DNA from 2 places in the Kitasatospora sp. NPDC022856 genome. Region 2 is predicted to be linked to the other one. Evidence: riboswitches for the same ligand, from Rfam matches in the RefSeq annotation. Region 2 holds a riboswitch; the other holds the start of a gene.
The links. A riboswitch is a leader RNA that binds a small molecule or an ion and turns the genes downstream of it on or off. The one in region 2 is predicted to bind glycine.
Positions count from the first base shown of each region.

Region 1: it holds a riboswitch for glycine, as region 2 does, so the genes downstream of both, gcvT (glycine cleavage system aminomethyltransferase GcvT) here and gcvP (aminomethyl-transferring glycine dehydrogenase) in region 2, are expected to answer to the same signal.

Region 1 covers NZ_JBVHHE010000036.1:12,476-20,661, reverse strand. The annotation lists gene ACZ34W_RS31465 (ABC transporter substrate-binding protein) at 1-1,600, opposite strand, end outside; gene ACZ34W_RS31460 (ABC transporter permease) at 1,656-2,645, opposite strand; gene ACZ34W_RS31455 (enhanced serine sensitivity protein SseB C-terminal domain-containing protein) at 3,324-4,265, opposite strand; gene ACZ34W_RS31450 (enhanced serine sensitivity protein SseB C-terminal domain-containing protein) at 4,412-5,206, opposite strand; glycine riboswitch at 5,459-5,565, shown strand; gene gcvT (glycine cleavage system aminomethyltransferase GcvT) at 5,795-6,916, shown strand; gene gcvH (glycine cleavage system protein GcvH) at 7,051-7,428, shown strand; gene glyA (serine hydroxymethyltransferase) at 7,569-8,186, shown strand, end outside.
Region 2 covers NZ_JBVHHE010000018.1:166,255-174,440, reverse strand. The annotation lists gene ACZ34W_RS24020 (MFS transporter) at 1-297, opposite strand, end outside; gene ACZ34W_RS24015 (PRC and DUF2382 domain-containing protein) at 440-1,720, opposite strand; glycine riboswitch at 1,944-2,047, shown strand; gene gcvP (aminomethyl-transferring glycine dehydrogenase) at 2,287-5,187, shown strand; gene ACZ34W_RS24005 (DUF5999 family protein) at 5,296-5,487, opposite strand; gene ACZ34W_RS24000 (hypothetical protein) at 5,838-6,410, opposite strand; gene ACZ34W_RS23995 (glutamate-cysteine ligase family protein) at 6,779-8,186, shown strand, end outside.

The DNA of each region.
Region 1 (8,186 bases), on a different contig from region 2:
GGGCCGCCTTGTCGGTGTTGACGGCGGCGTCGTCGAGCAGCTTGTTGATCGCCGGGTCGTTCAGCGAGGCCAGGTTGCTGTTACCGGCCTCCTTGATGGCGCGGCCGTCGACGATCTGCTGCAGGAAGCCGTAGCCGGTCGGCCAGTCGGCGCCCCACTGCATCATCATCAGGCCGATGTTCTTCTCCTTGTTCTTCGCCGGCACGCCGACGTTGTCGGAGAGGTACTTGCCCTGCGGGTACTGCTGGATCTCGGCGTTGATGCCGACCTTCTTCAGCGCCGCCTGGATCGAGGTCGCGGCGGCGATCTCGGTGGCGCGCTCGGTCCGGGCGCTCAGGACGGTGTTGAAGCCGCCCTCCTTGCCGCAGGCCTTGAGGGCTTCCTTGGCCTTGGCCTCGTCGCCCTTGTTGTCCTTGGTCTCGTACAGGTTGATGTCCTGGTGACCGGGGATGTCCGCCGGCAGGACGGAGTTGGCGATCTGGCCGCGGATCGGGCCGCCGACCGCGGTCTGCACCGAGACCTTGTCGATCGCGTACTGCACGGCCTTGCGGCACTCGACGTTGTCGAACGGCGCGACCTGGCTGTCGATCGCGGTGTAGACCAGGCGGCCGCCGTAGGCGTTGTCCGTCTTGGCCTTCAGCTTCGGGTTCTGCAGGATCTGCGCCTGGGTCTGCGGGTCGACGCCGCCGCCGACGAGGTCCACCTGGGCGTTGCCGGCCAGCAGGTCCTTGTCGATGGTGGACTGCTCGATGTTCATCTTGAGCACGATCTTGTCCGCGAGCTGCTTGCGGATCGTGTCGGTGCTCGCGTCCCAGCTGGTGTTCGGCACCAGGGTGAGCTGCTTGCCGTCCTCGTAGGACTCGAACTTGTAGGAGCCCGAGGCCATCGGGTGCTTGACGTAGTCGGCGCCCTTGTCCTTGTCCTTGGGGACCGGGACGGTCTGCGGGGCCGAGACCAGGTAGTCGAAGTCCGCGAAGGCGTGCTTCAGGTGGAAGACGACGGTCAGGTCGTCCGGCGTCTCGATGGACTTGAGGTCGCCTGCCGCGTCCTTGTACGGGCCCGCGTACGGGGTCGGGTTGTCGACCAGGAGGTCCTTGAAGTACGTCGGACCGTTGGAGAACACGTCCGGCGCGAAGTTGGAGCGCTCCACCGCGTACTTCACGTCCTTGGACGTGATCGCGCTGCCGTCCTCGTACTTCAGGCCGGCGCGCAGCTTGTACGTCCAGGTCAGGCCGTCCGCGCTGGGCTGGCCCATGGACTCGGCGAGGTCCGGGACGAGCTTGTTGCCCTCGTCGCCGGGGCCCGGCGCGAAGGTGGTCAGCGGACGCCCGTACAGGCGCGAGAAGTTGTAGATGTAGGCGTAGTACGTGTTGCCGGGGTCGAGCGAGTCCGGCGTGCCCTTCATCTCGTAGGTGACCGTCCCGCCCTTCTTGTCCGAGGCGTTGACGATGCCCTTGGTGGCCGCGTCGGCGCCGCCGCCGGACGCGGCGGAGGACGACGAGTCGCCCCCGCTCTTGGATGAACCGGAGGTACACCCGGTGACGACCAGGACAGCGGCGGCGGCCACTGCGGTCAGTCCGACGGTACGGGACCTACGCATGGTGAGATCAACCCCTTGAGGAAGTGGTGGCGGATCGGAGGGTCCTGACGGAATGTCAGTTGCTCTTGGGATCGAGGGCGTCACGCAGCCCGTCGCCGAGCAGGTTGAAGGCGAGCACCGTGAGGAAGATCGCCATACCGGGGACCACCATGTACTGGGGGTCCACCTGGTAGTACTTGATCGCGTCGTTGAGCATCCCGCCCCAGGAGGCCTGCGGGGCCTGGATGCCGACGCCGAGGAAGCTGAGGCCCGCCTCGAAGAGGATGTTGGTCGGGATCAGCAGGGTCGAGTAGACCAGGATCGGACCGACCAGGTTGGGCAGCAGCTCCTTGAACAGGATGAACGGCCCCCGGGCGCCCAGGCTGCGGGCCGCGTAGACGAACTCGCGCTCACGCAGTGAGAGGGTCTGGCCGCGCACGATCCGGCCCATGTAGGGCCAGTTGAAGAAGCCGATCACGAAGATCAGCACGCCGATGTGCAGCGGGAGGCCGTGCAGGCCGAACGCGCCGCCCTGGAGCGAGGCGGAGATCGCGATGGCGAAGAGCAGCAGCGGGAACGCCAGGAAGACGTCCATCACCCGGCTGATCAGGGCGTCCACCCAGCCGCCGTAGTAGCCGGCCATCACGCCGAGCACGGTGCCGAGGGTGTTGGAGAGCAGCGTCGCCCCGAAGGCGACGAGCAGCGAGACCCAGGAGCCCTCGATGACCCGGGAGAGCAGGTCACGGCCCTGCAGCGGGTCCACGCCGAGCGGGTGGTCGACGCTCATGCCGCCCCAGTCGCCGAACGGCAGACCACCGAGGTTGGCGTCCAGGAGGTCCTGGTTGAGGGCGTCGGGGTCCAGGCCGAACATCGACTCGATCGGCTTGGCCAGCACGGCCAGCAGGACGAGCAGGATCACCACGACGGCGCCGGCGACGGCGGCCTTGTCCCGTTTGAAACGGGTCCAGGCGATCCGGCCGAGCGAGCGGCCCTCGATCTTCGTGGCCGGGCTCGCGGCGGCGGCTGCCTCCGGCGTGTTCCCGGCGGTCTTGATGGGTGCGGTCATGGTCAGTTCGGTCCCCTCGCCGACGGTGGCCGGCCCACGGGTGCCGGTCGCCGGTTCGGCGGTACGGCTGGTGCGGACGTGCGGAGGTTCAGGTGCGGGTGTTCAGCGGTGCGACGTGCTCGGGTACTGCGGCCGCGCGGGATGGGCGTCGCGAGGCTCAAGCGGTCCGCCAGCGCGTTCACCCTCGTGGGGCACCCAGTACGCGCGGTGCGTTGCGCAGAACTCTCTGCCATCCGAACTGGCTTGCGCCAGCCCTGACAACCGAGAGATGCCCAACTGTGATCTGTCGGCATGCACCTCTGGATCTTCGGCATATCCCTCTTCACACAGCTGTTACATGCATGTCAAGAGGCTGCACCGAACCAGCCGGAAATCCGACCGGAAATGCCAGGACCGACATGACGGATCGTCATGTCGGTCCTGGTGGAGGGCTTTGGGTGCATACACCCGGACTACCCGTTACCGCGCCGAGAACACCCGAACATCCGTGCTTGCGACAGGTGTCCGAAGTGCCCGTAGTTGGGACACGAACACCTGGTCTGCCCGGAGTTGCGGCACGGTCGCCGGAATGCCCGGCGTGCGGTACCGGCGCCCGAATGCCCGGAGCCCCGGCACGGGCGGCGGAACGCCCGGCGTGCGGCGCGGGCACCGCGGCCCGCCGCGTCGACCGTGCGGGCGTCAGCGCCCGGGGTAGCCGGGCCAGGGCTGCGGCGGCGGCGGCTGCTGCCCCGGCCACACCGGGCCGGGCGCCTGGGTGCCGTAGCCGTACGCCGGGCCCGCCTGCGAGGCGTAGGGCGGCGGCGGCACCGGCGGGTACGGCGCGGCCTGCGAGCGGCCGTGGCCGCCCGCCTCGCGGTCGTAGAACGGCCGCGCGTTGGCCCGCATCCAGAGCGCCACCGGGTCGTACTCGTCCCCCATGGCGACGGTGGAGACCGCGAGCCCCTCCGGCGCGACCGCGATCGCGCGCTGCATCAGCGCCCGGACGGCCTCCACCGTGGGCGGCGAACTCTCGTACAGCTCAAGTCCGATGGCCAGGTACGGTTCGCCCACGGAGGGCTGCACCCAGGCCCGGCGCAACGCCTTGACCGCCCGCACCTCGACCGCCTGCCGCTCCAGCAGCGCGAAGAACTGCTGGGCCTGCACCTGCGGTTCGCTCAGCTTCAGCGGCCCGGCCGGCAGCCGGTCCAGGCCGGCCGCGATCCGGCGCAGGTCCGCCCAGGGCACCCCGACGCCGCCGCCGGGGGCGTGCGGGTTCAGCCAGAGGCCCCAGCGGGTGCGATAGAGCGAGGCGGCGATCTCGCGCCCCGAGATCACCTCGTGCGCCCGCGCCCAGCCGGACGCCGCCAGCTGCTCGGGCGAGGTGACGGCCGGCGCGTAGCCGTGACCGCTGATCTCCATGTTCCCGTACTGGGCGTCCGGACTGCCCGGCGTACCGTGCCAGAGCAGCATCCAGACCTGCCCCGCGGCCAGCGCGTGCAGCAGTGCCTCGTACGCCTCCCAGCGTTCCGGCGCGACCTCGCGCAGGGCGTGCTCCAGCGCTCTCGGATCCGCGCCGGGGCGCCCGGCGGGTGCCTGGCCCCAGGGCCCCGGTGCACCGCCCGCTACCGCTCCCGCACTCATGCGCCCACCTCGCTGCGCCTCTTCTTCTCTCACCTGCCGCCGGCCCGGCGGTCATCTGCAGGCACCCTATGGGGCGCCACCCGCCACCGCCACGCCGACGTGCCCGGCGGTGGCCTCCGGCCCGGTGCCGGGCGAGGAGGAACGCGTCACATCCGTGCGTAGAACGGCTGGACCCGGTTGAGCAGCCACTCGACCACGGGGTCCTCCGCGAGGTCGAGCAGTACGAGGTGGACGCCGCCGGGCAGCGGCGCGGTTCCCAGCGCACGGCCCAGGGCCTCGTTCACGGCGGCCGGTTCGGCCGGGGCCGCCGGATCGAGCTGGACGCCGACGAACATCACCGTCGGCTCGCCCTCCACGCTGGCCAGCGCCCGCCTGGCGGTCAGGACGCCGGGCAGGCCCGAGAGCTCGTACCGGCAGGCGGCCAGGAAGGCCTCCGGGTCCTCGCCCGGCACCGGTTCGCGCAGCGCCACCCGGCCGCCGGTCGGCGCCTCCGGGGCGTCCCAGCGGTCCTCGCGCGGCCCGCGCCGCAGCTCGGCGACGCCCTGCGGCGGCACCGGGATGCCCACCGGCGCCTCCGGGTTCACCGCGATGCCCACGCCCAGCGGCAGCCCGCGGGCGAACTCCCAGACCGGCGCGATCGCGAAGGCCATCCCGGGCGCCTGCTGGAGGAGCACCTCCTGCGAGGAGAAGACCGGGACGTAGGGGTCGCCGGCCAGCTCGATCGTCGGCAGGTCCAGGGCCTGGCCCTGCGGGTCGCCGCCGGCCGGCAGCGGGATCCACACCTGGCTGCGGGCGAGCACCTCGAACACCCGGGGGGTCGCGCCGGGATCGCCGAGCGCGGCCGTGAGCACCTGCTCCAGCTCGTTCGCGGGCCATCCACCGCCGGTCGGCGCCGCCTCCGGGCCGCCCCACCCCTGCTGCTGCTCCACCGGGTACCCCATCCGCCGCTGTACCGTCCTCTGTCCGCCGACGCCGAGCAGCCTAGCGGGCCCGCGGCCGGGGCCGCGGTGCGCGCCGGTACCGGTCGGTACGGGGCCGGGGCGGTACCGGTGGGCTACCGGTGGCGGGTGCGGGCCGGGCCCGCCGGACGGGGCCGGGCCCGGGGCCCCTCTCCCGTCTTCCGCCGGGACGTGCCATGATGTCCGCGTCTGCGGGTGTTCCCCGCCGAGAACCTCAACTCCATACCGGCCGCTCGAACCCGCGCGGGAGAGTCCGGAGTACCCCCGAGAGGCGGTACAGCCGGCGCCGAAGGAGCAAGTCCTCCCCGGAATCTCTCAGGCCCCCCTACCGCACGGGTTAGGCACATCTGGAAAGCGGCGCACGGCCCTGTCGCGCGCCCACCCACGGTGCAAGCCGCCATGCTGTCCTGTTAGCTGTGAAGCGCTGCGGGCCCGCGTGCGGTGAAGCTCTCAGGTTCGACGACAGATGGGGAGACCCAGCCGCCGCATGCCCGCGCGCAGGCTCGGTCCCCGAGCGGGTCCGGTCCGGCGTGCGCACACCTGAGTGCCCAGACCGAGGAGTTCCAGGCCATGTCGTCCCTCCGCCTCACCGCGCTCGACGCGCTGCACCGCGCCCTCGGCGCGACCATGACCGACTTCGCCGGCTGGGACATGCCGCTGCGTTACGGCAGCGAGCGCGAGGAGCACCTCGCCGTCCGCACCAAGGCCGGTCTGTTCGACCTCTCCCACATGGGCGAGATCACCGTGACCGGCCCGCAGGCCGGCGCGATGCTGGACCACGCGCTGGTCGGCTTCGTCTCCGCGCTCGGCGAGCTGCGGGCCCGCTACACCATGATCTGCGCCGAGGACGGCGGCATCCTGGACGACCTGATCGTCTACCGCCTGCGCGAGGACGCCTTCCTGGTCGTCGCCAACGCCTCCAACGCCCAGCTGGTGCTGGACGAGCTGATCGCCCGCGCCAAGGGCTACGACGCCGTCGTCACCGACGACCGCGACACCTACTCGCTGATCGCCGTCCAGGGCCCGGAGTCCACCGCGATCCTGGCCGACACCACCGAGGCCGACCTGCCCGGCCTGAAGTACTACGCGATCCTCCCGGCCCAGGTGGCCGGCCGCGACGTGCTGCTCGCCCGCACCGGTTACACCGGCGAGGACGGCTTCGAGATCTTCTGCAACCCGGGCGACGCCGCGCACATCTGGACGGCGCTGACCGAGGCCGGCACCGGCCGCGGCCTCGTCCCCTGCGGCCTCTCCTGCCGCGACACGCTGCGCCTGGAGGCCGGCATGCCGCTCTACGGGCACGAGCTCTCCACCGACCTGACCCCCTTCGACGCCGGTCTCGGCCGGGTGGTCCGCTTCGACAAGACCACCAACGAGGGCGCGTTCGTCGGCCGCAAGGCCCTGGAGCAGGCCGCCGCCGCGGCCGAGGCCAACCCGCCGCGGGTGCTGGTCGGCCTGGTCTCCGAGGGCAAGCGCGTGCCGCGCGCCGAGTACACCGTGGTGACCGCCGACGGCGAGCCGATCGGCCGGATCACCTCGGGCGCGCCCTCCCCCACGCTGGGCAAGCCGATCGCGATCGCCTACGTGGACGCGGCGCACGCCGCCCCGGGCACCACCGTCGCGGTGGACGTGCGCGGCAAGCACGAGCCGGTGCAGGTCGTGGCGCTGCCGTTCTACAAGCGCGCCCGCTGACGCCCCTCGGGCGCGCCCGCCGAGGCCTCACGAGCGCGCCCGCCCGGGCCTGACCACCCCGAAGATCCACGTCGAAGCCGTCCGTCCGGCGGCCCGCTTCGTCGTACCCGCTTCCCATCCTGGAGAATGACGCCATGAGCAACCCCCAGCACCTGCAGTACACCAAGGAGCACGAGTGGCTGACCGCCGTCGAGGACGGTGTCTCCACGGTCGGCATCACCGCCCACGCCGCCGACGCGCTCGGTGACATCGTCTACGTGCAGCTGCCCGAGGTCGGCGAGACCGTGACCGCCGGTGAGACCTGTGGCGAGCTGGAGTCCACCAAGTCGGTCAGCGACCTGTACTCGCCGGTCACCGGCGAGATCACCGAGGTCAACCAGGACGTCCTGGACGACAACTCCCTGGTCAACAGCGCCCCGTTCGAGGGTGGCTGGCTGTTCAAGGTGCGCGTCGAGTCGACCGACGAGCTGCTCAGCGCCGACGAGTACAACGCCCTGACCAACCCGGCCTGAGCCGGCCGTTCGGGGTGGCCGCAGTGCGGCGGCCGCCCCGGCCACCGGGCCTCCTCCGCCCTCCGGTCGCCCGCCGCCACCCTTCCGTGGGGCGTGCCAGGCGCGGCACCTCCTTCTCTCCTCCCTGGGAAGACCACACCATGACGGTTCTCAACCAGTCCCTGCACTCGCTCGACCCGGAGATCGCCGCCGCGGTCGACGCCGAGCTGCACCGCCAGCAGACCACCCTGGAAATGATCGCCTCCGAGAACTTCGCCCCGGTGGCGGTCATGGAGGCCCAGGGCTCGGTGCTGACCAACAAGTACGCCGAGGGCTACCCGGGCCGCCGCTACTACGGTGGCTGCGAGCACGTCGACGTGGTCGAGCAGATCGCGATCGACCGGATCAAGGCCCTGTTCGGCGCCGAGCACGCCAACGTCCAGCCGCACTCCGGCGCGCAGGCCAACGCCGCCGCGATGTTCGCGCTGATCCAGCCGGGCGACACCATCCTGGGCCTGAGCCTGGCCCACGGCGGTCACCTGACCCACGGCATGAAGATCAACTTCTCCGGCAAGCTCTACAACGTCGCCGCGTACCACGTGGACGACAAGACCGGCCAGGTCGACATGGCCGAGGTCGAGCGCCTCGCCAAGGAGCACCAGCCGAAGCTGATCATCGCCGGCTGGTCCGCCTACCCCCGTCAGCTGGACTTCGCCGCGTTCCGCCGGATCGCCGACGAGGTCGGCGCCCTGCTGATGGTCGACATGGCGCACTTCGCC
Region 2 (8,186 bases):
GAGCGCCGAGCCCGCGACGAGACCGGCCAGCGAGATCAGCAGCATCGGCTTGCGACCGCGCAGGTCGCCGAAGCGGCCCAGCAGGGGGGTCAGCACGGCGGCCGAGAGCAGGTTGGCCGTCATCAGCCAGGTGATGCTGGAGCCCGAGACGTCGAGCTCCTTGGCCAGCGAGGGCAGGATCGGAACGACCGCGGTCTGCACCACGCTGAACGACAGCATCGCCAGGATGAGGGCCGGCAGGACCCGGGCGCTGCTCTGCTTCTCGGCCGCGGTGGTGGGCTGTGGTGCCTCACTCACGGTTGCTTCCTCCCGTACATAGTGAATGAACTGAAGCAACCATGCCGGGAGATACTTCAGTGTGTCAAATATCGATCGGTGAAGCTTTGGCAAAGTCGAAGGACCCCGGACCTTGGAGGTCCGGGGTCCCTGGGTCGGACCGTCAGGCGAGCGGCCTCAGCGGGGCCGGCCGGGACGGCTCGTCGGCGCCCAAGTGCCCGCCGGCGCCCGCGTGTTCGCCGCCACCCGGGCGCCCGGCGGCGCCGTCGGGTGTGGCGGACGGGGTGTGGTTGGACGAGGGGCCCGGGGCCGGGGCGGCCGTGGTGTTGTCGTGGACCTCGACGTGCTCGCGCCGCAGCTCGTCCCGGATCACCTCCTCGTCGGTGTAGCGCTCGACGACCAGGCGGACCCGCTCGATCGGCGCCAGGTACTTGCGGACCACCGGCCGCTCCTCGCGCAGCGTGACCTCCTCCACCGCCTCGGCGATGTCCTTGTCGCTCAACGAGGCCCGCTCCGCCTCGCCGACCGGCGTCCGCTCCACCCGGACCCGCTCGCGGACCACCGGCACCCGGCGCTCCACCGCCTCGCTGGTCACGTACTTGCGCAGCTTCGCGGTGCCCACGACATGCCACTCGGTGGTGATGTCCAGCCGTTCCTCACGGCAGGTGATCTCCACCGGAGCGTTCGGCGCGGACGAGGCCGCGCCCGCGCGGTCGGGCGCCGGGGCACCGGAGGTGGCGGCCCGGGGGGCCGCCACCTCGGCGCCGTCGGGGCCGCCCGTGACGAGCGGGGCCGCCGGCGGGCGGTGCTCCGGTGCGACGGGCGCCGACGGGGTGGCGGGCGCGGTGGTGTCGAGGGTCCGCACGTTGGGCTCCGTAGCAGGTTCGGACGGCTTGCCGAGGTCGGCGGCCGGGGGGACGGTGAGGGGCGGGGCCATGCTGTCGGCCGAGTGGAAGGCGAGCGGCTTCGCCGGGGCCGCCGAGGCCGACTGGTCGGCGGGCTTCGCCGCGGCGACGCCCGCCACCGCGGCGGTGCCCGCCGCTGCCGCCGGGGCGGCGGCCGGCACGCTGCCGAAGTCGAGGTCGGCCGGCTCGGAGCCGGAGCCGTCGCCGGCCGACGGCCGGCCGTCCACCTGGGTGTCCAGCCCGTAGTAGCGGTAGAGCTGGAGCTCCTGGGCGGGTGACAGGTGCTGGCCCACGCCGAAGTCCGGTGACTCCTTCACCAGGGACTTGTCGTAGGGCACCCGCAGTTCGTCGCCGGAGAACTCGCTCGTGGTCAGGGGGACGAAGGCGTCCCGGCCGAAGATGCCGGTCCGGACGGCCGCCCATTCGGGCTGCCCGGTGGCGTCGTCCAGGTACACCTCGTCGACCGTGCCGATCTTGTCTCCGTTGCGGTCGACCGCCTTGTGGCCGATGAGGTCCCGGGGGTCGATATCGGTCTGCACTCTTTCCTCCAGTGCGTCGAGCCTGCGGAACGCCCGCAGGCCGGCGGCCGGCCCGCCCGTCCCATCCGCCACTTCACACCAAAAGCCATGAACCGGACCGGCGCGACCGGGGTGCGGCCGGACGGGCCCGGTGCTGCGCCGTCCGGGTCACGGACCGGCTGTTCACCTGCCAGGACGCACCCGTGATCGAGGCGCCTGCCGCTGGTACCCTGGGCGCGACCGCCGAGCCCGCTCGGGAGAGTCCCCGAGAGCGGAAGTCGCTGGTCGGGGCGCCGAAGGAGCAACTCCTCCCCGGAATCTCTCAGGCATCCGTACCGTGTGGGATAGGTCACTCTGGAAAGCAGGGCAGGACTGCCGGCGAGGGAGCCGGCGGCACCACCCTCACCGACGGTGCAAGCCGGCGGGGCGCCACAGCGCCTCGCGCGGGTGAAGCTCTCAGGTCCCGATGACAGAGGGGGAGGCCTGTCGGGTCCGTCCGCCCCAGGCCTGTCCGCTGTCGTCCGCAGCGGCGGTGCCGCCCGGCGTGCGTACCCCCGCCGGTCCGTGACCAGGAGGCCTCGACCACCATGAACGCCCAGCCGAACGCGGGACGCACCACCACCCCCGTGACCCTCACCGAGCTCGAGCAGGCCAGCCCCTTCGAGAACCGCCACATCGGCCCCGACGTCGCCGCGCAGGAGAAGATGCTGGCCCAGGTGGGCTACGGCTCGCTGGACGAGCTCGCCGCCACCGCCGTGCCCGAGGCGATCCGCTCCATCACCGGGCTGGACCTGCCCGCCGGCCGCAGCGAGGCCCAGGTCCTCGCCGAGCTGCGCGAGCTCGCCGGTCGCAACACCGTCCTCCAGCCGATGATCGGCCTGGGCTACTACGGCACCTTCACCCCGCCGGTGATCCTGCGCAACGTCCTGGAGAACCCGGCCTGGTACACCGCGTACACGCCGTACCAGCCGGAGATCTCGCAGGGCCGTCTGGAGGCGCTGCTCAACTTCCAGACCGTGGTCTCCGACCTCACCGGTCTGCCCACCTCCGGCTCCTCGCTGCTGGACGAGGGCACCGCGGCCGCCGAGGCGATGTCCCTGGCCCGCCGTGTCACCAAGGTCAAGGGCGGCGTGTTCCTGGTCGACGTCGAGACCCTGCCGCAGACCGTCGCGGTGATCCGGACCCGCGCCGAGCCGACCGGCGTCGAGGTCGTCGTCGCCGACCTCTCCGCCGGCATCCCGGCCGAGATCGCCGAGCGCGGCGTCTTCGGCGTGCTGCTCCAGTACCCCGGCGCGACCGGTGTGGTCCGCGACCTCGCCCCGGTGATCGAGCAGGCCCACGGCCTCGGTGCGATCGTCGCCGTCGCCGCCGACCTGCTGGCGCTGACCCTGCTGAAGTCCCCGGGCTCGCTCGGCGCCGACATCGCCTGCGGCACCTCGCAGCGCTTCGGCGTGCCGATGGGCTTCGGCGGCCCGCACGCCGGCTACCTCTCGGTGCGCGCCGAGTACGCCCGCTCGCTGCCCGGCCGCCTGGTCGGCGTCTCCGTCGACGCCGACGGCAACCGCGCCTACCGGCTGGCCCTGCAGACCCGCGAGCAGCACATCCGCCGCGAGAAGGCCACCAGCAACATCTGCACCGCCCAGGTGCTGCTGGCCGTGATGGCCTCGATGTACGCCGTGTACCACGGCCCGGACGGCCTGGCCGACATCGCCCGCCGCACCCACCGCTACGCCGCCGCCCTCGCCGAGGGCCTGCGGGCCGGCGGCGTCGAGCTGCTGCACGGCGAGTTCTTCGACACCGTCACCGCGGTCGTCCCCGGCCGCGCCGCCGCGATCGCCGAGGCCGCCCGCGCCCACGGCATCAACGTGTACCAGGACGGCGAGGACCGGATCTCGGTCTCCACCGACGAGACCACCACCCGCGAGCACCTGGCGGGCGTCTGGGCCGCGTTCGGCGTCGAGGGCGTCGAGACCCCGGAGAGCGCCGAGGCGCTGCCGGCCGCGCTGTTGCGCGAGGACGAGTACCTGACCCACCCGGTCTTCCACAGCCACCGCTCGGAGACCGCCATGCTGCGCTACCTGCGCCGCCTGTCGGACCGCGACTACGCGCTGGACCGCGGCATGATCCCGCTGGGCTCCTGCACCATGAAGCTCAACGCGACCACCGAGATGGAGCCGGTGACCTGGCCGGAGTTCGGCCAGCTGCACCCGTTCGCGCCGATCGACCAGGCCCAGGGCTACCTCACCCTGATCCGCCAGCTGGAGCAGCAGCTGGTCGAGGTCACCGGCTACGACGCCGTCTCGATCCAGCCGAACGCCGGCTCGCAGGGCGAGCTGGCCGGTCTGCTGGCCGTCCGCGCCTACCACCACGCCAACGGTGACGTGCAGCGCGACGTCTGCCTGATCCCGTCCTCCGCGCACGGCACCAACGCGGCCTCCGCCGTGATGGCCGGTATGCGCGTGGTCGTGGTCAAGACCCTGGTCGACGGCGACGTGGACGTCGAGGACCTCCGGGCGAAGATCGAGCAGCACCGCGACAACCTCGCGGTGCTGATGGTCACCTACCCGTCCACCCACGGCGTGTACGAGACCCAGATCACCGACATCTGCGCCCTGGTGCACGAGGCCGGCGGCCAGGTCTACGTGGACGGCGCCAACCTGAACGCCCTGGTCGGCCTCGCCAAGCCGGGCAAGTTCGGCGCGGACGTCTCGCACCTGAACCTGCACAAGACCTTCTGCATCCCGCACGGCGGCGGCGGCCCGGGCGTCGGCCCGGTGGCGGTGCGCGCGCACCTGGCGCCGTACCTGCCGAACCACCCGCTGCAGTCCGAGGCGGGCCCGGCCACCGGCGTCGGCCCGATCTCGGCCGCCCCGTGGGGCTCGGCGGCCATCCTGCCGATCTCCTGGGCGTACGTCCGGCTGATGGGCGGGGAGGGCCTCAAGCGGGCCACCCAGGTGGCGGTGCTGAACGCCAACTACATCGCCAAGCGCCTGGCCCCGCACTTCCCGGTGCTCTACACCGGTCCCGGCGGCCTGGTCGCGCACGAGTGCATCATCGACCTGCGCCCGCTCACCAAGGAGACCGGCGTGACGGTGGACGACATCGCCAAGCGCCTGATCGACTACGGGTTCCACGCGCCGACGATGTCCTTCCCGGTGGCCGGCACCCTGATGATCGAGCCGACCGAGTCCGAGGACCTGCACGAGATCGACCGCTTCTGCGACGCGATGATCGAGATCCGGGCCGAGATCGACAAGGTCGGCTCGGGCGCGTGGCCGGCCGAGGACAACCCGCTGCGCAACGCCCCGCACACCGCGGGCGCGCTGGCCGGTGACTGGGCGCACGGCTACTCGCGCCAGGAGGCCGTCTTCCCGGCGGGCGTGAACCCGGCGGACAAGTACTGGCCGCCGGTCAGCCGGATCGACGGCGCGTACGGCGACCGCAACCTGGTCTGCTCCTGCCCGCCGCTGGACGAGTACGGCTCCTGAGCCGACTGACGCGGTACGGCAGGGCCCCGGCGGAGTCTTCTCCGCCGGGGCCCTGCCCGTTGTCCTGCGTCGTCGGTGTCGCTCGCGGCCGACCCCGCCGTCGGCCGGTCAGGCGGCGTGTGCGACGGGGCGGCGCGGGGCGATCACCCGGCCGTCGGGCAGCAGTTCGCCGGTGTCCTCGAAGACCAGGACGCCGTTGCAGAGCAGGCTCCAGCCCTGCTCCGGGTGGCAGGCCACCGGTACGGCCGCCTCGCGGTCCTCGGACTCCGCCGACGGGCACTCAGGACGGTGCTGGCACATACGCGTACCCTCGCTTCGCTTGGCGATCCTCCCCGTGGTGCGGCGCCGCCGGGTGACCGGCGGGAGCCGCCGCGGTAGTCGGATCCTGTCCGGCGCCGGGCCAGGTGTGGACCGGCGCTCAAGTGGGTAGGACAGGGGGTCCTTCCACGCTGGTTCCCAGTGTCGGCATCCCGGGGCGATCGCGCAGCAATTTCGTGACATGCGCCACAACTACCGGGCAGAGATCACCCGTTCAGGTGGCAGCAGACGTGAATGAGCGCCGGACGGGTCAAGGGGCGGCTGGCTCGATTCGGCCATGCCCTATGACCCGTCCGGGTGGGTACGGGTGGCGCGGGGGTGACGGGGGACGTTCAGGAGGAGCCGAGCAGCAGTGGCCTGGCGAGCGGGGCGCGGGTGAGGACGGGCAGCAGGTCCGCCGCCGGGTAGGCGCGGTGCGCGGTGACGCCGAGCGGGGCCGGGGCCAGTGGGATCAGCTGATCCGCGTCGGGGCCGGCGTCCGGGCTGTGCAGCCAGAGCGCGGTGGCGTACTGGCCCGGAAAGGTGAGCAGCCGGGGCTGCCGTCGGGTCCGCGAGGTCTGGGCGAGCTGCCAGGCCTGGCGCAGTGCCCGGACGGTGGAGTCCAGGTACGGCCCGGCGGTGAAGTGGGAGAAGACGTGGCCCTCGACGCCCTGGACCACCTCGGCCGCGGCCGCCACCTCGGCGCCGTCCTTGATCAGGAACCGCCAGCCCGTCCGCCGGGCGGCGGCGAGCTCGGGACGGGGCCCGTCCAGGACGTGGACCGCGAGCGGATGCGCGGGCAGCAGCGGGCCGGTCGGATGACGCAGCGCGGCGGCGGCGGGCTGGCGCAGCGCGGTCTCCGAGTCGAGCGCGGCGAGGACCGCGCGCAGGGCGCTGGGCGGGGGCTGGGGGGTCTGCAGAGTCATGGCGGGGTCGCCTCTCCGTGCGAGATCGGCGTGCGAGTGCGGCATACCGGCATGGCGCGGTGTGTCGTCGGTGACGGAACCTGGCCGTGTCCGGTTGTGCATGATCGCGGTGCGGGCGCCGCCGCTGCCGTCGACGAGGGTGTTCGGATCGACAGCGGGCCGGCCTTGGGCGCAGTGCGAATTCTATCGAACAGGTGCACAGGGTGACCTGTTTATCACAGGCGGTGGCGCCGGGCAAGTCGACGGATGTGCTGAAAGACCATCAGTTCCCTTGCATTGCAAGCCGGTCGAAGCGATCGGGTATCGATCTTCGGGGTGGGCATGATGCTTGCACGGTCGGTCGGCCGGCCGCTCAGGAGGAGGGGACCATGGGCGAGAAGGTCGTGGCGACGCGCGCGGACCTGTCGGACCGGCAGCTGTACCGGCGCAAGCTCCAGTCCTGCCAGGACGCGCTGGAGCGGATGCTGCGAGAGGACCGCTTCGACCGGCCCCGCGCCGTGATGGGGCTGGAGATCGAGCTCAATCTGGCCGACGAGCAGGGCCTGCCGGTGATGCGCAACGCGCAGGTGCTCAGCTCGATCGGCTCCAGTGACTTCCAGACCGAGCTGGGCCAGTTCAACATCGAGGTCAACATCGCCCCGCACCGGCTCGCCGGCCACGTCTTCGAGGAGCTGCGCGAGGAGATCGACACCGGGCTGCGCTACGCCGACCGGCGGGCCGCCGAGGCCGGCGCGCGGATCGTGATGGTCGGCATCCTGCCGACCCTGGAGCACGATCACACCGGGCTGGACGCGATGTCCCACAACCAGCGGTACAGCCTGCTCAGCGACCAGATCCTGGCCGCCCGGGGGGAGGACATCACGCTGGACATCGAGGGCGTCGAGCACCTCCAGCTGGAGTCGATCACCATGGTCGCCGAGGCCGCCGCGACCTCGTTGCAACTGCACCTCCAGGTCACCCCCGAGCGGTTCTCCTCGGTCTGGAACGCGGCCCAGGCGATCTGCGGCCCGCAACTGGCGCTCGGCGCCAACTCGCCGTTCCTGTTCGGACGGGAGCTGTGGCGGGAGACCAGGCCGGTGCTCTTCCAGCAGGCCTGCGACACCCGTTCGGCCGAACTCAAGGCGCAGGGCGTACGGCCGATCACCTGGTTCGGCGAGCGCTGGGTGGACTCGGCGTCCGACCTGTTCGAGGAGAACCTGCGGTACTTCCCGGCGCTGCTGCCGATCTGCGACGACGAGGACCCGGTGAAGGTGCTGGCCTCCGGCGGCGTGCCGCGGCTGGCCGAGATGCGGCTGCACAACGGCACCATCTACCGGTGGAACCGCCCGGTGTACGACGTCAGTGGCGGCGTGCCGCACCTGCGGGTGGAGAACCGCGCGCTGCCGGCCGGTCCGACCGTCGCCGACACGCTGGCCAACGCGGCCTTCTACTACGGGCTCGTCCGGGTGCTCGCGGAGCAGTCGCGGCCGATCTGGACCAGGCTGCCGTTCGAGCGGGCCGACGAGAACTTCCGGCAGGCCGCCCGGTACGGCGTCGACGCCGTGTTCCAGTGGCCGCGGCAGGGCCGGGCCGGGCGCGGCGGGGGCCTGGCCACCGTCCCCGCGGTCGACCTGGTGCTGAACGAGCTGCTGCCGATGGCCTACCAGGGGCTGGACGAGTGGGGCGTGGAGCCGGCCGACCGGGACCGCTACCTCGGCATCATCGAGCAGCGCTGCCTGCGCCGGGTCAACGGCGCCTCCTGGCAGAGCGCCACCTTCCACCGGCTGCGCGAGCAGT